DNA from 4 places in the Kitasatospora sp. NPDC088351 genome. Region 4 is predicted to be linked to each of the others. Evidence: riboswitches for the same ligand, from Rfam matches in the RefSeq annotation. Region 4 holds a riboswitch; each other region holds the start of a gene.
The links. A riboswitch is a leader RNA that binds a small molecule or an ion and turns the genes downstream of it on or off. The one in region 4 is predicted to bind cyclic di-AMP.

Region 1 (4,680 bases), on a different contig from region 4:
GGCACCGCCCAGGACATGCTGGACCTGCTCGGCGGCGACACCGACAAGCTCGCCGAGCTGGAGCGCCGGGTGGCCGGCCACCTCGGCTTCCAGAACGTGCTGACCAGCGTCGGCCAGGTCTACCCGCGCTCGCTGGACTTCGAGGTGCTCACCGCCCTCGTCCAGCTCTCCGCCGCGCCCTCCAGCCTGGCCAAGACCATCCGTCTGATGGCCGGCCACGAGCTGGTCACCGAGGGCTTCAAGGAGGGCCAGGTCGGCTCCTCCGCGATGCCGCACAAGATGAACACCCGCTCCTGCGAGCGCGTCAACGGCCTGGCCGTCATCCTGCGCGGCTACGCCTCGATGACCGCCGAGCTGGGCGGCGACCAGTGGAACGAGGGCGACGTCTCCTGCTCGGTGGTCCGCCGGGTCGCGCTGCCGGACGCCTTCTTCGCCTTCGACGGCCTGCTGGAGACCTTCCTGACCGTCCTCGACGAGTTCGGCGCCTTCCCGGCCGTGATCGAGGCCGAGCTGGACCGCTACCTGCCGTTCCTGGCCACCACCAAGGTGCTGATGGGCGCGGTGCGGGCGGGCGTCGGCCGGGAGACCGGGCACGAGGTCATCAAGGAGCACGCCGTCGCCTCCGCGCTGGCGATGCGGGCCGGCGCCCGGGAGAACGAGCTGCTGGACCGGCTGGCCGCCGACGAGCGGATCCCGCTGGACCGGGCCGCCCTGGACGCGCTGCTCGCCGACCGGCTCTCCTTCACCGGTGCGGCCGGCGCCCAGGTCGCCGAGGTGGTCCGCCGGGTCGAGGCCGTCGCGGCCGCGTACCCGGAGGCCGCCAAGTACGCGCCGGGCGACATCCTCTGACGCCCCGTCTGCACTGACGCCGCGCCTGCGCCGGTGTGCCGTCAGTTCGCCGAGGGCCCTGCCGCCGTTCCGGTGGCGGGGCCCTCGGCCGTTCCGGCGTCGACGTGGCCCGGGTCGAGCGGCGGGGCGTTGGTGCCGCAGGACCACTGGCAGTCCGGCTCGGCCACCGGGCGGTGGTCCTCGGGGGCCAGCACATTGCCCCGGACGGTGGTGACGGCCACCAGCGCGCCGGCGACCAGCAGCCCGGCGCAGATCAGCATCGCGGTGTGGAAGGCCGAGTCCACCGAGGCGGGCACCCGGTAGGCCTCGCCGCTGAGACCGGCCAGGGCGGGCAGGGCGGCGACCGCGAGCAGGCCGGCGGCCCGGGCGGCGGCGTTGTTGACACCGCTGGCGATGCCCGCGTGCCGGACCTCCACCGCCGCCAGCACCGTGGCGGTCAGCGGCGCGACCAGCAGCACCATCCCGCAGCCCAGCACGGTGACGGCGGGCAGCACGTCCGCCCAGTACGAGGCGCCGGGGCCGATCCGCAGCATCAGCAGCACACCGCCCGCGCAGAGCAGCGGACCCACGGTGAGCGGCAGCCGCGGGCCGATCCGCTTGCCGAGCCGCCCGGCGCGTGCCGACAGGGCCAGCATCAGGACGGTGACCGGGATCAGGGACAGCCCGGAGACCAGCGGGGAGAACCCGGAGACCGTCTGCAACTGCACCACCAGGAGGAAGAACACTCCGCTGAAGGCCGCGTACACGCAGAGGGTGACCAGGTTCACCGCGGTGAACAGCCGGGAGGAGAAGAGGCCGAGCGGCAGCATCGGCTCCGGGCTGCGGCGCTCCACCGAGACGAAGGCCGCCCCCAGCAGCAGGCCGGCCACGCCGGTCACCCAGACGGACGCGGACACCCCTCCACCGGCCGCCGTCAGCGCGTAGGTGATCGCGCCCAGGGTCAGGGCGGCGAGCAGTGCGCCGAGGACGTCGAACCGGCCGGTCGCACTCTCGTCCCGGCTCTCCGGCACGTGCCGGGCCGCCACCGCGACCACCAGGACGGCGAGCGGGACGTTCAGCAGGAAGATCCACCGCCAGCCGGGGCCGTCCACCAGCCAGCCGCCGAGGAACGGCCCGACCGCGGCCGACACCCCGCCGAGGCCGGACCAGAGGCCGACCGCCGCCGAGCGGTCGTCCGGGTGGAAGACGGCCTGGAGCATCGCCAGTGAGCCGGGGGTGAGCAGGGCGCCGCCGATGCCCTGCACGGCGCGGGCGATGACCAGCACGCCGATGGTGGGCGCGGCGGCGCAGGCCGCCGAGGCGACGGCGAACCAGACCACGCCGATCAGGAACACCCGGCGGCGGCCGTAGCGGTCGCCGAGCGCGCCGCCGAGCAGGATCAGCCCGGCCAGGGTCAGCAGATAGGCGTTGAGCGTCCATTGCAGGGCGGCGAGGGGGGCGCCCAGATCGGCGCCGATCCGGGGCAGGGCGACGTTCACCACGGTGCCGTCGAGCATCGCCATGCTGGAGCCGAGCACCGTCGCCAGTAGTACCCAGCGACCCTGCGCGGTGCCCAGGCGCAGGGTGCCGGCCTCGGAGGTGGCCACCGCCCGATCGTGCGCCCCGCGGGCCGACGTGACAAGGGTCACCGGGGGGTGTGTCGGCGAATGGCATTCCGTAGGTGATCGCGTGCGTACTGACGCGAATATCGGCGGAGTGTCGCCGGGCGGTCGCTCCAGGTCAATGGATTGTGTGCGTACCGTGCAGCCGATCATTCGGAGTGTCACGACGCCTCGGGGCTTTGTGGTGACTTCACGTGATCGACATTGCTTAGCCCGTACGGATGGGTTTTAGTTCAGCGACCGCCCGGCCACGGCCCGGGCGGCCACCGGGTGGAACGCCTAGTCCTGCCGCTGCCCGGTGGTGCGAACTGAACTCTGTACGGCAGGAGCGGGGGACCCAAAGGTAAGTCGCCGGACCGGAATTCACGGTCCGGCTTGGGGTGAAGCCGCATTGCGGCCGGGCAACTCCAGCCCGAACCCGACAGCTCACCTCGTAGGCGTCGGAGAGGAAATCTTCCATGCCCGCACAGGCTCGTCGTATCGCCCTGCCCCGCGCCGCCCGCATCGGTATCGCCACCGCCGTCACCGGCGCCGCTTTCGCCCTTCCGCTGGTGACCGCGATCAGCGCCCAGGCCCACACCGCGCCGGCCGCGAAGCCCCGGCAGAGCAACTCCTCGACCGCCGACGCCGCCCCGGCCGCCGCCCCGCAGCAGGCCGCCCCGGCCGCCGCGCCGGTCGAGCAGAGCTACCAGGTCGTCGGCGGGGACACCCTGTCGAAGATCGCCGACGCCAAGCAGGTCGAGGGTGGCTGGCAGGCGCTGTACGAGCAGAACCGCTCGGTCGTCGGTGCCAACCCGAACCTGATCTTCCCGGGCCAGAAGCTCGCGCTCGGCGCCAAGGCCGCCGCTCCGGCCGAGGCCGCCAAGCTGGCCGCCCCGGTTGCTCCGGCCGCTCCGGCCGCCGCGCCGAAGCCGGTTCAGACCGCCAAGCCGGTCAAGCCCGCCCCGCAGACCCCGGTCCAGACCAAGATCGAGGTCGCCAAGCCCGCCACCCCGGCCCCGGTTACCGTGGCCGGCGTCGCCAGCTACGTCTCCCCGGTCGCCAGCCCGAAGCTCGGCACCGCCTACGGCGTGGCCGGCTCGATGTGGTCCTCCGGCCACCACACCGGCGCCGACTTCGTCGTCTCCACCGGCACCCCGCTGCGCGCCGTCGCGGGCGGCACCGTGGTGAAGGCCGGCAACGGCGGCGCCTACGGCAACGAGGTCGAGATCAAGCTCGCCGACGGCAAGTACGCCCAGTACGCGCACCTGTCCTCGATCGGCGTCAGGATCGGCCAGACCGTCACCGCCGGCCAGCAGATCGGCCTTTCGGGCGCGACCGGCAACGTGACCGGCCCGCACCTGCACTTCGAGATCCGCACCGGTGCGGGGTACGGCACGGACGTCAACCCGATCGCCTACCTGCGGGCGCACGGCGTCGCCATCTGATCGGGCATCAGAACCACCGCTGGGTGCGGGGCGTACGGCCACTCGGGATGGTCATGTCGGGTGACCGCTCGACCGGGTGATCGCCGCACCGACAGTGGCACCCTGGGCGCGGGACACGCCCAGTCGGCCGGCCCGGCTCGCGAGAAATCCTCTCGCGAGCCGGGCTGGCCGTTTTCGTTTTACGTGACGCCAAGGGAAGTTGACGTCTGGTCAGCCCAGTTGACCGGTGGCCTGGTTCAGATCCGGTGGGCGGGCAGCGCGCGGTGTGCGGCGGTCAGCAGCTGGTGTACCCGGTGGCCGAACTCGTCCGCGTCCCGGGCGGGTTCGGGGAAGACCAGACGGACGTCGCGATGGCCGTGCGGGTGGTCCAGGCGCAGCACCAGGCCGTACCGGTCGAGGGCCAGCGGGCGGATCCCGGGCCGCTCGGTGAGTAGGTCCGGGTCGAGCAGGCGGGTGAGCACGGCGAGCGCGTCCGGGTGGTCGTCGGCGAGGTGGGTGAGCAGGCCGGCCTCGTAGCGGGCGAGCGGGTCGGGCCCGGCGAGGGCGAGGTCGGCGCCGGTCAGCGCGGTGGTGCCGTACGGGGTGGAGAGGACGGCGTGTGCGACGTCCAGGCGCAGGTGGACGCCGAGCCCGTCGTCGGCGAGGTGGGCCAGGTGGAGCCGGCCGGCCAGGGAGAGCCGGCCGCGGACGCGGTCGCGGACGGCGACCGGGGCGATGTCGGTGAGGTCCAGGACGACGGCGAGCCCGTCCTGCGCGCGGGTGGCGGCGAGGGTGAGCGGCGCGTCGAGGGGGGCGTGGAGGCG
Region 2 (4,680 bases), on a different contig from region 4:
CCCGCATGGTGCGCTCCTTCCAGTGGACGGCACCGCACCGTCGCCCACATTTTTTCGTTGGAGGATCGTAGGCACGTCCTGACCCTCCGCAACAGGGATTACCCCTCAGGTGACCAGGCTCACGCCTGCCGGGCCGGACTTACCCACCGGATACGGTCGTCCCATGCCAGTTCAGCCCGATTCCGCCCGCCCGCCGCTTTTCACGTGGGAGTTCGCCGCCGACCCGTACCCCGCGTACGCGTGGCTGCGCGAGCACGCGCCGGTGCACCGCACCACCCTGCCGAGCGGGGTGGAGGCCTGGCTGGTGACCAGGTACGCGGACGCGCGGCAGGCGCTCGCCGACGGCAGGCTCTCCAAGAACCCCGCCCACCACAGCGGGCAGGCGCACCGCACCGGCCGGGTGGGCATTCCGGGGGAGCGGCAGGCCGATCTGATGACGCACCTGCTGAACATCGACCCGCCGGACCACACCCGGCTGCGCCGGCTGGTGTCGAAGGCGTTCACGCCGCGCCGGGTGGCCGAGTTCGAGCCGCGGGTGCAGCAGCTCACCGACCGGCTGATCGACGGCTTCGCGGAGCGCGGCTCGGCGGACCTGATCCACGAGTTCGCCTTCCCGCTGCCCATCTACGCGATCTGCGACCTGCTCGGCGTGCCGTCCGAGGACCAGGACGACTTCCGGGACTGGGCGGGCATGATGATCCGCCACGGCGGCGGTCAGCGCGGTGGCGTCGGGCGCGCGGTACGGAAGATGCGGGCGTATCTGCTGGAGCTGATCCACCGCAAGCGGGCCGACCTCGGCGACGACCTGATCTCCGGTCTGATCCGGGCCAGTGACCACGGCGAGCACCTGACCGAGAACGAGGCCGCGGCGATGGCCTTCATCCTGCTCTTCGCCGGCTTCGAGACGACCGTCAACCTGATCGGCAACGGCACCTACGCGCTGCTGCGCAACCCCGGCCAGCGGGCCCTGCTGCAGGACTCGATCGTCCGCGGCGAGACCGCGCTGCTGGAGACCGGCATCGAGGAACTCCTGCGCTACGACGGCCCGGTGGAGCTGGCCACCTGGCGCTTCGCCACCACCCCGCTGACCATCGGCGGGGTGGACATCCCGGTCGGCGACCCGGTGCTGGTGGTGCTCGCGGCGGCGGACCGGGACCCGGCGCGGTTCTCCGACGAGAACACCCTCGACCTGGCCCGGACGGACAACCCGCACCTCGGCTTCGGGCACGGCATCCACTACTGCATCGGCGCCCCGCTGGCCCGGTTGGAGGGCCGGGCCGCACTGGCCACGCTGCTCTCCCGGCTGCCCGATCTGCGGCTTGCCGAAAGCCCGGAGAATCTGCGGTGGCGCGGTGGTCTGATCATGCGTGGACTTCGTGAACTGCCGGTCGAATTCACCCCGGAGAGGCCGTCGTCCGAGACCGTCGACTGAGGTTTCCGGCGCGTCAGTCGGGTGCCGTCGACCCGCTCCACGTGGCCTGAATCACCATTAAACCGGACATAGCACCTCGGTTGGTAGGCGCATGACCACGGGCCGTAATTTATGTGTGATGTGGGCGATATGAGCTTGTGATTGATGTGATGATCTGTCTAACCTCCCTGGAGTCCGCTGCTGCGGACCTCGTGCGCGGGACGCCGAATCCTGCCCGCCGCGTCACGGGAAATCGACCAGAACCCTTGGGCAGGGGCGGGGGAACCAGGTTTGTTGCCGTCCCCCACGGCTTGGGGTGAAGCCGCCCGCGCGGGCCGAGACGTTCCGCGTGACGCGGCCGGGCCACCTCCCGGTCCGAACCCGACAGCTCACCTCGCAGGCGTGCGGAGAGGGACATCTTCATGCTGTTCGTTGGAACTGGCCGTCACCGTCGTCGTACCCAGGCCGAGAAGGCCATCGCCGTCGCCGGTGTGGCCGGCGTCGGACTCGCGATGCCGCTCCTCACCGCCTCCGGTGCCTCGGCCGCCCCCGCCTCCACCTGGGACGCGGTCGCCCAGTGCGAGAGCGGCGGCAACTGGAGCATCAACACGGGCAACGGCTTCTACGGCGGCCTGCAGTTCACCTCCAGCACCTGGAAGGCGTACGGCGGCAACGCGTACGCCGCGCAGGCCAACCAGGCCAGCAAGGCCCAGCAGATCTCGGTCGCGGAGAAGGTCCTCGCCTCGCAGGGGCCGGGCGCCTGGCCGGTCTGCTCCCAGAAGGCCGGCCTGACCAAGGGCGGCGCCCCGGCCGCGGTCGACACCTCCGCCGCCGCCAAGCCCGCCACGCCGAAGCCGGCCCAGCCGAAGCCGGTTCAGCAGCAGGCCCAGAAGCCCGCGCAGAAGCCCGTCCAGCAGCAGGCCCCGCAGCCGGCCGCGAAGCCCGCCCAGCCCGCGCAGCAGAACACCCAGGCCCCGGGCTTCTCCGGCAAGGCTGGCTGGGACGCCGACGCGAAGGTGTACTGGTACCAGAACAACGGCGCCTGGTACTGGACCAGCCACCAGAGCGTCTACCAGCAGTACGCCGGCCAGGCCGCGAGCCAGGACTTCCGCCCGGCGGCCGCCCAGAGCGCCCCGGCCGCCGCGCCGAAGAGCGGTCACGGCTACACCGTCCAGTCCGGCGACACGCTGTCCACCATCGCCGCCGCCCAGGGCGTCTCCGGCGGCTGGCAGGCGCTGTACGACGGCAACCGCGGCACCGTCGGCGGCAACCCGAACCTGATCGTCCCCGGCCAGGTGCTCACCCTCGGCTGAGTCCCGCACAGGCGACAGCGGGCGAAGGGGGCCGGATTCGGCCCCCTTCGCCCGCTTCCGGCCCCGTCCATGGGGCAACCAGGTGAACTACCGGTGGGTAGGCAGGCCACACGCTGAGACGGGACCGAGGTCAGCGTGGCCCTGAGAGCCCGTGCGGTTAGGCTCTGGTCGTAACGACTCCGCAATCGTCCCGCCGACATCATCACCGTCAGCCGGACCCCTGCTTCCGCTAGGAGATGCCTCGTGCCGTCCATCGATGTCGTCGTAGCCCGTGAGATTCTCGACTCGCGTGGGAACCCCACGGTCGAGGTCGAGGTCGGCCTCGACGACGGCAGCACCGGCCGTGCCGCTGTCCCGTCGGGTGCCTCGACCGGCGCCTTCGAGGCGCTGGAGCTTCGCGACGGTGACAAGAACCGCTACTTCGGCAAGGGCGTGGAGAAGGCCGTTCTGGCCGTCATCGAGCAGATCGGCCCGGAGCTGGTCGGCTACGACGCCACCGAGCAGCGCCTGATCGACCAGGCCATGCTCGACCTGGACGCCACCCCGGACAAGTCCTCGCTCGGCGCCAACGCCATCCTGGGCGTCTCGCTGGCCGTCGCGCACGCCGCCGCCGAGGCCAGCGACCTGCCGCTGTTCCGCTACCTGGGCGGCCCGAACGCGCACGTCCTGCCGGTCCCGATGATGAACATCCTCAACGGCGGCTCGCACGCGGACTCCAACGTCGACATCCAGGAGTTCATGATCGCCCCGATCGGCGCGGAGTCCTTCTCCGAGGCCGTCCGCTGGGGCGTCGAGGTCTACCACACCCTCAAGGGCGTGCTGAAGGAGCGCGGCCTGTCCACCGGCCTCGGTGACGAGGGCGGCTTCGCGCCGAACCTGGACAGCAACCGCGAGGCCCTGGACCTCATCGTCGAGGCCATCCAGAAGGCCGGCTACGTCCCCGGCAAGGACATCGCGCTCGCCCTGGACGTCGCCGCCTCCGAGTTCCACGAGGACGGCGCCTACCAGTTCGAGGGCAAGGCGCTCTCGGCCAACGAGCTCATCGAGTACTACGCCGAGCTGGTCGCCGCCTACCCGCTGGTCTCCATCGAGGACCCGCTGGACGAGTCGGACTGGGACGGCTGGAAGGCCATGACCGTCAAGCTGGGCGACAAGGTCCAGCTGGTCGGCGACGACCTGTTCGTCACCAACCCGGTCCGCCTGGCCAAGGGCATCGAGACCGCCACCGCCAACGCGCTGCTGGTGAAGGTGAACCAGATCGGCTCGCTGACCGAGACCCTGGACGCCGTCGAGCTGGCCCAGCGCAACGGCTACCGCTGCATGATGTCGCACCGCTCCGGTGAGACCGAGGACGTCACCATCGCCGACCTGGCCGTCGCCACCAACTGCGGCCAGATCAAGACCGGCGCCCCGGCCCGCTCCGAGCGCGTCGCCAAGTACAACCAGCTGCTGCGCATCGAGGAGATCCTCGACGACGCCGCCGAGTACGCCGGCCGCGGCGCCTTCCCGCGCTTCAAGCACGAGGGCTGAGCCCTTCCGGCCCGGTCCCTCGGCCGTCCGGTAGCGCACGCCTGACCGGTGCCCCGCCGTTCACCCCGTAGGGTGGACGGCGGGGCACCGTCGCGACCAGGAGGGGAATCGGGAGATGGCAGGCTGGAGGATTCCGGGCTTGGCGGCCCGTCCCCGGTTCACGAGCCGGGCGACCGTCCTCGTCCTGGTGCTCTGCTCGCTGGTGGCGATCCTCGCCTACCCGACCCGCCAGTTCATCTCCCAGCGCTCCGAGATCTCCGCCCAGCGGGCGAAGGCCGAGCACACCCGGCAGCAGGTCGAGCAGCTGCGCCGGGAGAAGGCCCGCTGGCAGGACCCGGAGTACGTCAAGGCGCAGGCCCGCGCCCGGCTGCACTACGCGATGCCGGGGGAGACCCCGTACATCGCGGTGGACCCGGCCGGCCAGGG
Region 3 (4,680 bases), on a different contig from region 4:
GCGTTCAGCCAGACGAAGATGCCGTCCTGCAGGTTGTTGTGGGCCAGGCAGCGCTGGAAGGTCCACACCCCCTCGCTGTTCTCCGGCCACTCGTGGCCGGAGGCGCCGGTGGCGCCCTGGACGCCGACGGCCACGCAGTCCACCGCCCGGCCGCCGGTGCCCGCGCCGAGGTTGAACCCCGTCAGGCGGTAGGCGCGCGGGTTGGGTTCGAGCCGGGTGCGGGAGGCCACGCAGGACTCGTGGACGATGTCGTCGGACGGGCGCTGCGGGGTACGGGTGTCCAACGGGCCGTCCCACCAGGAGGCGTCCTCCCAGGTGTCGTGGCTGACGCAGCTGCGGAAGGTGATGCCGTGACTGGCGTGCGGCACGAAGGCGTGGCTGCCCGCGTCGCGGACCACCACGCCCTCGACGACGGTGCCCCGGGTGGTGTCGCCGAGCATGTGGAAGTGCAGCCCGTACCGGCCGAGCACGGGCGCGGTGACGGGGACGGTGCCGTCCTGGCCCTTCCAGGTCTTCTCGGTGTCGGCGCGCGGACCCACCCAGCGCAGTGCGGCGTGCCATACGTCGGCGGGCCGGGAGCCGGTGACGTGGACGTGCGCGCGGCCCTTCACGGTGCCCTCGACCCGGACGCCGCGGGTCAGGTTGAGCAGTTCGGCGCCGACGGTGACGCCCCCTCCGGCGGTCACCCGGGGGTGGGCGTACTTCAGCGGGGAGTCCAGGGTGACGGTGGATCCGCTGACGGACCGGACGGTGACCAGGTCGTAGCGGGCGGAGAAGTCCTCGGCGTCGGGCGGGCCGGTCGGGGTGACGGCCAGTTCGTCGCCGGGCAGCCAGCCGGTGGGCTCGGCGGCCAGGCCGATGGAGGTGTCACCGGCCCGCAGCTCGCGGTCGGCGCGGACCCAGGCGGTCTTGGCCGCGCCGTCCAGCCGCAGGTAGCCGGCGCCGGTCACCCAGAGCCCGGTGTCGGTGTCGGTGTCGGTGTCGACCACCTTGGCGCCGTCGCCCTGGAAGCGCCGCTCGTCCACGGACGGGAAGCGGACGGTGTGCACGGCGGCGCCCTCGGGGGCGAGTGCCAGGGTGCCGCGGATCTCGACGTTGCCGTCCGAGGCGAGGGTGAGGGTGCGGTCGGCGGCGAAGGTGAGTGCGCCGGTCGGCTCGACCAGCAGCGAGCCCACGGTGGCATCGGTGTCGAGGAGCACCCGGTCGGCGATCCGGACGGCGCTCCGCGGGCCGGGTACCGCACCGCACCAGCCGGCCGGGTCGGACCAGCGGCGGCCGGCCAGGTCGACGGTCGGTGCGGCGGCGGGCCCGGCCCCGGAGGTGCCGACGGGCGGCGGGCCGGTGGTCCATGCCCGCGCCCTCGGCGGGGGCCGCGGCGGCGTCGGTGGGGCCGTCCGGGGCCCCGGGCATACCGGGCATGCCGGTGGCCGCGACGGGCTGCGTCCGCCCGGTCAGCGAGCGCCGCAGGATCTCCTCGCCGCCGACCGCGGCGAACACCTTGCCGACCGCCGGCCAGCGCAGCATCGTCCGGCGGCGTACGGGAGTTCGGGGCCGTTCGGACGATATGTCCACTCTGCGGCGTTTTGCCCGGCGGTGCACCCCCCGAGGCCTGACGGTCGGGCGCCCGGCGCGCGGGCCCTCGTCCTTGGCCATCACCGCGCAGCCCTCCCGCCGGACGGCCGCGTCGGTACTGACGTCCTGAAGCACAGGCAGTTGGGTCCGGCCGCAGGGGCGTTGCCGAAAATCGGTCATTTCTGATCATGGTGGACAGCCAATCAACCCCTCACCCGTAAACCGTGACGGGCATCACACATGTTTGCGGTTTGAACGGGAGTCTGCTTAACGTGCTCCCCGTTCGTGGCTACACGAACCCAGCCCATCCGCAACGCCGAGTCCTGCCGTCGGTTGTGCTGGCAGCGCAGAAACGCACCACGGCAGGAGCGGGGGACCCACAGGTAAGTCGCCCCGGACCGGTTCCCGAAACCGGTTCAGGGCTAGGGGTGAAGCCGCGCCACGGCGCGGCCGGGCAACTCCAGCCCGAATCCGACAGCTCACCTCGCAGGCGTGGGAGAGGATCGCGTCTTCATGCTGCCCGTCAACGGCACCAGTCTGCCCCGTCGCGCCCGCCGCCTGATCGCCGCCGTCGGCGTCGCGGGTGTCGGCCTGACCGTCCCGTGCCTCACCACCGGCACCGCCTCCGCCGCCCCGGTCGCCACCTGGGACAAGGTCGCCCAGTGCGAGAGCGGTGGCAACTGGGCCATCAACACCGGCAACGGCTTCTACGGCGGCCTGCAGTTCACCTCCAGCACCTGGGCCGCCTTCGGCGGTACCGCGTACGCCCCGCAGGCCCACCAGGCCACCAAGGCCCAGCAGATCGCGGTCGCCGAGAAGGTCCTCGCCTCGCAGGGCCCCGGCGCCTGGCCCGTCTGCTCCGTCAAGGCCGGCCTGACCAAGGGCGGCACCCTGGCCGCCGTCGACACCTCGGCCGCCGCGAAGCCGGCCGCCACCAAGCCGGCCGCCCCGGCCGCCACCCCCGCGCCGAAGCCCGCCCCGCAGGCCCCCGCGCAGACCCCGGCCCCGGCGAAGAGCCAGGCCCCCGCCGACTCCGCCCAGGCCAAGGGCGGCAGCCAGGCCCAGCCGACCGACTACACCGTCATCGCGGGCGACTGGCTCTCCTCCATCGCCGACAAGAACAACGTCCAGGGCGGCTGGGAGCGGCTGTACGAGCTGAACCGCGGCACCCTGACCCAGGGTCCGCACGTCATCTACCCAGGCCAGCAGCTCGCCCTGGGCAAGGGCGGCCAGGCCCAGCAGTCCGGCCAGGGCGCCACCGGCGCCTCCACCGGCAAGCCGGCCGCGCAGACCCCGGCCCAGACCCCGGCCGCGCAGGCCCCCGCCGCCAAGCCCGCCGCCAAGCCGGTCGCCAAGCCCGCCGCCCCGGCGCAGACCCAGGCCCCGGCGCAGACCGCCACCGGCAGCATGGCCGCCGCCGTCTCCTTCGCCCAGTCGAAGGTCGGTCAGGCCTACATCTACGGCGGCACCGGCAACGGCGGCTGGGACTGCTCCGGTCTGACCCAGGCCGCGCTGCGCGCCGCGGGCGTCTCCGTCCCGCGCGTCGCCGCCGACCAGGCCGCCGCCAGCACCCACGTCTCGCTGGACAGCCTGCTCCCGGGCGACCTGCTGTTCTGGTCCAACAACGGCAAGGACTCCGGCGTCTACCACGTCGCGATCTACATCGGCGGCGGGAAGTACGTCGAGGCCGCCAACCCGAGCTCGGGCGTGCGGACCCAGACCGTCGCCAACTGGGCCCCGGACTTCGCCGGCCGGGTCTGACCCGCCGGGCGTGCCCGGCACGCCCCCGACCCCGAGGCCCCCGGGGAGAGTCTGGTCGCTCTCCCCGGGGGCCTCGGCCTGTCTCCCCCGGCCGTCGCGCACCGGCCGGGTACCGGCGGGGCCACCGGTGGTCAACGCGGGCGCCGGCAGGGCATGCTGCTGCTCCGTACCCGAGGAGGAGTCACATGGCCCAGGTCACCGTCACGCTCGACGCCGATCTCGCCATCGACGCGATGACGCTCTCCGGCACCACGAACCCGCAGGACGCCGTCGAACTGGTCCCGCGCGACCACCTCGCCCGGGGCCGGCGCACCGGGACCCGGACCGGCGACGCCGCCGACGGACAGCGGGTGAACCAGGAGCGCCCCACCGTCCAGGAGGGCTGAGCGCGGCACGGCCGGGGCCCCCGGGGAGCGTTCGCTCCCCGGGGGCCCCGGCACCGGTTCACCGCGGGCAGGCCCCGGTGGAGCCGCGCATCACCAGCTCCGGCTGGAACATGAACTCCCCGCGCTGGGCGGCGTTCGCACCGACCTCCTCCAGCAGGGCGTCGACGGCGGCGGTGGCCATCGCCTCGACCGGCTGGCGGATGGTGGTGAGCGGCGGCTCGGTGAAGGCGATCAGCGGCGAGTCGTCGAAGCCGACCACCGAGACGTCCTGCGGGACGGCCAGGCCCCGCTGACGCACCGCTCGGATCGCGCCGAGCGCCATCATGTCGCTGCCGCAGACGATCGCCGTGCAGCCCTTGTCGAGCAGCGCGCCGGCCGCCGCGTGCCCGCCCTCCACGCTGAACAGCGTGTGGTGGACGAGGTCCTCGGCCTCCTCCTGGGTCTTGCCGAGCACCGCCCGCATGGCCGCCGTGAAGCCCTCGATCTTGCGCAGCACCGGTACGTACCGCCGCTGCCCGACCGCCAGGCCGATCCGTTCGTGGCCGAGTTCGGCCAGGTGCTGGACGGCCATCCACATCGCGGCCCGGTCGTCCGGCGAGATGAACGGCGCGTCGATCTTCTCGCTGTAGCCGTTGATCAGCACGAACGGCACCTGCCGGCCGGCCAGCCGGGCGTACCGGTCGTGGTCGGCGGTGGTGTCGGCGTGCAGGCCGGAGACGAAGACGATGCCCGCCACGCCCCGGTCGACCAGCATCTCGACCAGTTCGTCCTCGGTCGAGCCGCCGGGCGTCTGGGTGCAGAGCACCGGCGTGTAGCCGTGCCGGCTCAGCACCTGCTCGATTACCTGGGCCAGCGCGGGGAAGATCGGGTTGCTCAGCTCCGGGGTGATCAGCCCGATCAGTCCGGCGCTGCGCTGGCGCAGGCGGGTCGGCCGCTCGTAGCCGAGCACGTCCAGCGCCGC
Region 4 (4,680 bases):
CGCTCAGACCGTTGAGCAGCTTCTGCGCCCCGGCCAGCCGCTGCTGGATCTGTTGCTTGCTGTCGGCGAGGGCACGGCGGATCTGCTCCAGTTCGGAGAGCTTGGCGGAGGTCTCGGCCCGGCGCTGGTCGAGCCGGCGCTGGCGCGACACCACCTCGTGCAGCGTGTCGTTCTGCCGCTCGGCGGCCTGGTCGAGGGAGCGCGCCCGGGACAGATAGCCCTCGGGGTCGGTGGAGAGCATCAGCTGGACGGTCTGCGCCAGGCCGCCGGCCCGGTACTCGGCGCCGGCGACGGTGGCGAGGTCGCCGCGCAGCCGGTTGAGCTCGTCCTGGCCGACGGCGATCTGCTGCTGGAGCGTGCCGGCCTCGCTCTGCAGCCGCTGCTGCGCGTCCAGCGCCGCGTTGTACTTCTCCGACGCCTGTTCGGCCTCGTCGTACAGCTGGTCGATCCGCACCTTGACGTCCTTGCGGTTCTGCGGCCCGTCCGGTGAGCCCGGGGCGGCATGGGCGCTGCCGCCCACGGCCACGCCCAGGACGGTGGTGGCCGCCGCGGTCAGCACCAGCGCGCGGGCGAGGGTGTGCGCACCCGACTGTGGGGAACGGCGGTGCACGGCCATCCGACTGCGGCTCCAATTCTGCGTCCCGGCCTGTGGCCGCTCCGGTGCGGGCGGCTCTGGAAGCGGGTGTCCGGTGGCAGACGTTAGCGAGTCCGGGCGAGCGAGTCCAAACCCCTACCAACCCGAATATTTGACCCTGAATCGGACAGGCGTCCGGCCGGCCGGAAAAGCCGCAGGCCCGGCCTCCCGCGAGGGAGACCGGGCCTGCGAAAGCCTGACTCGGGGTCAGAGCCGCACGATGGTGGAGACCGGCATGTTGGAGGCCGACTCGTAGCGGACCGAGGCGCCGGGCTTGGGCGCGTGGATGACCTGGCCGCCACCGACGTAGATGCCCACGTGGTGGTTGTCGCCGTAGAAGATCACCAGGTCGCCGGGCTGGGCGTTGGCGATGTTCGAGCCGATCCGGGTGCCGGCGTTGGCCTGGGCCTGCGAGGTGCGCGGCAGCGACACGTTCGCCTGGGCGTACGCCCAGCTGGTGAGGCCGGAGCAGTCGAAGGAGTTCGGGCCGGTGGCGCCGTAGACGTACGGCGCGCCGAGCTTGCTCTCGGCGGCCGCGATCGCGGCGGCGGCCCGCGAGCCGTTGGCGGCCGGGGCGCTGGGCGCGGACGACGTGGACGGCGTGGACGACGCCGACGGCTTGGTGACGGGCGAGGATGACGGGGTGCCCAGGTCGCCGCGGCCGTTGTCGCGGGATGCCCGGTCGGCCTCGGCCTTCGCGGTCGCCTTGGCGGCGTCCGCCTTGGCCTTGGCCTCGGCGGCGGCCTTCTCCTCGGCCGCGCGCAGCGCCTCGCGCTCCTGCTCGGTCAGCGTGTTGAGCAGTTCCTGGGCCTTGGCCAGCTTGCCCTGGATCTCCTCCTTGGACGCCTTCAGCTGCTGGGTGGTGGCCTCCAGCTCGCCGAGCTTGTTCTGGGCCTCGGTGCGGTCCTGGTCGAGCCTGCGCTGCTGCTCCTGGAGCTCCTTCAGCTGGCCCGACTGCGAGCTGCCGGCCTGCGTCAGGGTGCCGGCCTGGGTGAGGAAGTTGTCCGGGCTGGAGGAGAGCATCAGCTGAACGGTCGGCGATATGCCGCCGTTGCGGTACTGCTCGCCGGCGATCTCGGCGAGGCCGCCCTGCAGATCGGTCACCTGCGACTGCTGGCGGGCCACCTTGTCCTGGAGCTCGCCGACCTGCTTCTGCAGCTCCTGCTGCTTGGCCTGGGCGCCGTTGTACTGCTCGGTGGCGACCTCGGCCTGCTCGTTGAGCTTGTCGACCTGCTCCTTGACCTGATCCTTGGTCGGCGTCGGGTCGGCGTGCGCGCCCGACTGCGCGGAGAGGGCCACGGCCGCTGCGGCGGCTGCGGTCAGGATGGAGACGCGGGCACGGCCGGCGGGCTTGGGACGACGATGGGACGCCACGAAGGCGGACTCCTTCTTCCTACGTCCGCCTACCGGGTGAGCTGACGGGTTCGGGCCGGAAGCGTGCCCTACGGCGCCTCACCGACCGTTCCACCGGTCGACCTGGCGCCGATTCACCCCGGAGGAACTTGGTTCCCCGGCTCCGCTCCACAGCGTCCCCGACTGCTGGACTCCCCGTCGGGCAGTCACCTGCCCCGCTGCTTCACGAACTCGACGGTAACCCCCGCCGTCACCCGGGATGGGTGATCGACTGCACGGTGGTTCGAGGCATGACCCTAGTAACAGAACCGTGATCCGTTCAAATCCTTGTCAGAAAAAAGACGGAAGAATACCCAAGTTCATTTGTGAATATGACCGAATGTGATCACAACCGCACGCGGGGCTGATCATTACTCACAATGCGGGTCGAGAGCGCCCGACCGGGGCGTGTCCCACATCACAGCAGCGGGCCGGCCCGGCCGGGCGTGTCGACCTATCAGGGAATGTCCGGATCGGGGGCTTCTGCCCCCAATCGACGAACCGTCAGACCCGGCGGATGGCGTTGATCTTCATCGCGTCGGCCTTCATCACCTTCACCACGTCACCGGTGTGCGGCGCGTGCACCACCATGCCGTTGCCGATGTACATCGCGACATGGCTGCGGTCGTCGCGGTAGATGATCAGGTCACCGGGCTGCGCCTGGTCCAGCGAGGGGACCCGGGTGCCGACGCCGGCCTGCGCCTGCGAGGTGCGCGGCAACGAGACATTGGCCTGCTTGTACGCCCAGACCATCAGACCGGAGCAGTCGAAGGTGCTCGGCCCGATGGCACCCCAGACGTACGGCGAGCCCTGCTTGCTCATCGCCTTGGCGACGGCCACCCCGGCGTACCCGCCGGCCTGCGGCAGGCTGCTCAGGTCGGTGCGCTCGCTGCCGCGCGAGGCCCGGTCGTCCTGCTGCTGCTGCGCCTTCAGGGCGGCCCGGTCGGCCGCGCTGAGCGAGTTCAGCAGCGTCTGGGCCTCCTTGAGCTTCTGGTTGACGTCCGCCTTGGCCTGGTTCAGATCCTTGGTGGTGCTGTCCAGGGAGGCGAGGACGGCGGCCGCCTCGGCCTTCTGCTGGTCCAGGCGGCGCTGCTGGTCCTGCAGGCCCTTGAGCGCCTCGGACTGGCTGGAGCTGGCCTGCTGGACGCTGGAGGCCTTGTCCAGGTAACCCGACGGGTCGGAGGAGAGCATCAGCTGCACGGACGGGTCGATGCCGCCGGTGCGGTACTGCTCGCCCGCCACCTCGGCCAGCCCGGCCTGAAGCTGCGTCATCTGGTCCTGGCCGCGGGCCACCTGGTCCTGGAGCTGGTCCGCCTGCTTGCGCAGCTGGTCGGCCCGCTCCTTGGCGCCGTTGTACTTCTCGGCCGCCTGCTCCTGCTCCTCGTTCAGCTGGTCGATCTGCGCCTTCACGTCCTCCTTCTTGGGGGAGGGCGCGGCGTGGGCGCCGACCTGGGCGGAGAGGGCGACCGCGGTCGCAGCGGCAGCGGTGAGCACGGAGACCCGCGCGCGGCTCGGCTGCTTGGGACGGCGGTGGGAGGCCAAAGTGATCGGTTCCTTCTTCCAACGGACTCACCCGTTTGAGTGAGGATCCGGAAAATAGGTTTGACGCCAGACCCTAGTGAAGATCCACGCTTTCCGCCACTCCCCCGATGGCGTGAACCTCCACCGGCGGCCTGACTTCACGGGATCCACACACTGCCGCAAACCGGGCGCTGACCAGCGGTCACTCCGGTCCCTCCGGCATCAGGGCCGGGCCAGCCGGTTCAGCAGCAGGACGGAGGCGACGGGGCGCGCGCCCGCCTTGCGCACGCCCTCCGCGACCTCCCGGTCGGTGGAGACCACCACCACCGGCCGGCCCTGCGGCTCGGCCCGCACCAGACGGCGGATCAGCTCGTCCGCCGTCTCCCCGGTCCGGCTGAAGCGCACCCGCACCCCGCGCGGCGGCGCCATGATCACCGGCACGTCCAGGTCCTGCCCGTCGAACACACAGGTGACCTCCGCCTGGGTGCGCTGGGCCAGCATCGCCAGCCCACCCAGCAACCGGATCCGCTGCTGCTCCAGCGGCAGCGCCGGATAACCGGTCTTGGTCACGTTGTAGCCGTCCACCACCAGATGCACCTGCGGGATCGCCAGCAGCTGGTCCAGCAGCGCCGGATCGTCCTCCGCCAGCCCGCGCCGGGCCACGTCGTGCGGCGAGGCCGAGCCCGGCACCACCGCCTCCACCAGGTCCGCCGGGCGGATCTGGGAGACCGGCAGCGCCAGCTCCCGCTGCAGGCCCTGCGCCGACTGCAGCACGGTGTCCAGCAGCAGCCGCAGCCGCATGTCCTCGACGCTGCGCCCCTCGCGGGCCGAACGGCGGCCCTGCTCGGCGGCGGTCTCCAGTTCGGAGATCCGGTGCCGCAGCCGCCGGGCCTCACTCTCACCCGCGCTGCGCTCGGCGGCCGCCTGCGTCCTCAGCGCCTCCAGCTCGGCGGTGACCCGGCGGGTCTCCGCCTGCGCCCGGCGGGTGTCGCTCTCCAGCGACCGCACCTTCTTGCGCAGCGACTCGGCCTCCTTGCGGACGTCCTCCGACTCGGCCCGCTGCCGGTCCAGGTCCGCCCGGGCGGAGGCCCGTACCTCCGCCAGCTCCGCCTGCAGCTTCTCCGCCAGCCGGG

Region 1: it holds a riboswitch for cyclic di-AMP, as region 4 does, so the genes downstream of both, AB0P06_RS20205 (LysM peptidoglycan-binding domain-containing M23 family metallopeptidase) here and AB0P06_RS12785 (NlpC/P60 family protein) in region 4, are expected to answer to the same signal.
Region 2: it holds a riboswitch for cyclic di-AMP, as region 4 does, so the genes downstream of both, AB0P06_RS11910 (transglycosylase family protein) here and AB0P06_RS12785 (NlpC/P60 family protein) in region 4, are expected to answer to the same signal.
Region 3: it holds a riboswitch for cyclic di-AMP, as region 4 does, so the genes downstream of both, AB0P06_RS33170 (transglycosylase family protein) here and AB0P06_RS12785 (NlpC/P60 family protein) in region 4, are expected to answer to the same signal.

What each region holds. Positions count from the first base shown of each region.
Region 1 is NZ_JBFBIL010000027.1:58,336-63,015, reverse strand. It holds gene purB (adenylosuccinate lyase) at 1-849, shown strand, start outside; gene AB0P06_RS20210 (MFS transporter) at 891-2,435, opposite strand; cyclic di-AMP (ydaO/yuaA leader) riboswitch at 2,747-2,905, shown strand; gene AB0P06_RS20205 (LysM peptidoglycan-binding domain-containing M23 family metallopeptidase) at 2,909-3,877, shown strand; gene AB0P06_RS20200 (DUF2470 domain-containing protein) at 4,114-4,680, opposite strand, start outside.
Region 2 is NZ_JBFBIL010000011.1:155,672-160,351, forward strand. It holds gene AB0P06_RS11900 (SDR family NAD(P)-dependent oxidoreductase) at 1-7, opposite strand, end outside; gene AB0P06_RS11905 (cytochrome P450) at 164-1,432, shown strand; cyclic di-AMP (ydaO/yuaA leader) riboswitch at 1,657-1,828, shown strand; gene AB0P06_RS11910 (transglycosylase family protein) at 1,834-2,724, shown strand; gene eno (phosphopyruvate hydratase) at 2,968-4,254, shown strand; gene AB0P06_RS11920 (septum formation initiator family protein) at 4,394-4,680, shown strand, end outside.
Region 3 is NZ_JBFBIL010000076.1:13,266-17,945, forward strand. It holds gene AB0P06_RS33165 (hypothetical protein) at 1-1,199, opposite strand, end outside; cyclic di-AMP (ydaO/yuaA leader) riboswitch at 1,908-2,078, shown strand; gene AB0P06_RS33170 (transglycosylase family protein) at 2,065-3,333, shown strand; gene AB0P06_RS33175 (hypothetical protein) at 3,519-3,719, shown strand; gene AB0P06_RS33180 (LacI family DNA-binding transcriptional regulator) at 3,778-4,680, opposite strand, start outside.
Region 4 is NZ_JBFBIL010000013.1:8,803-13,482, reverse strand. It holds gene AB0P06_RS12790 (NlpC/P60 family protein) at 1-616, opposite strand, end outside; gene AB0P06_RS12785 (NlpC/P60 family protein) at 842-2,008, opposite strand; cyclic di-AMP (ydaO/yuaA leader) riboswitch at 2,019-2,173, opposite strand; gene AB0P06_RS12780 (NlpC/P60 family protein) at 2,531-3,568, opposite strand; gene AB0P06_RS12775 (NYN domain-containing protein) at 3,770-4,680, opposite strand, start outside.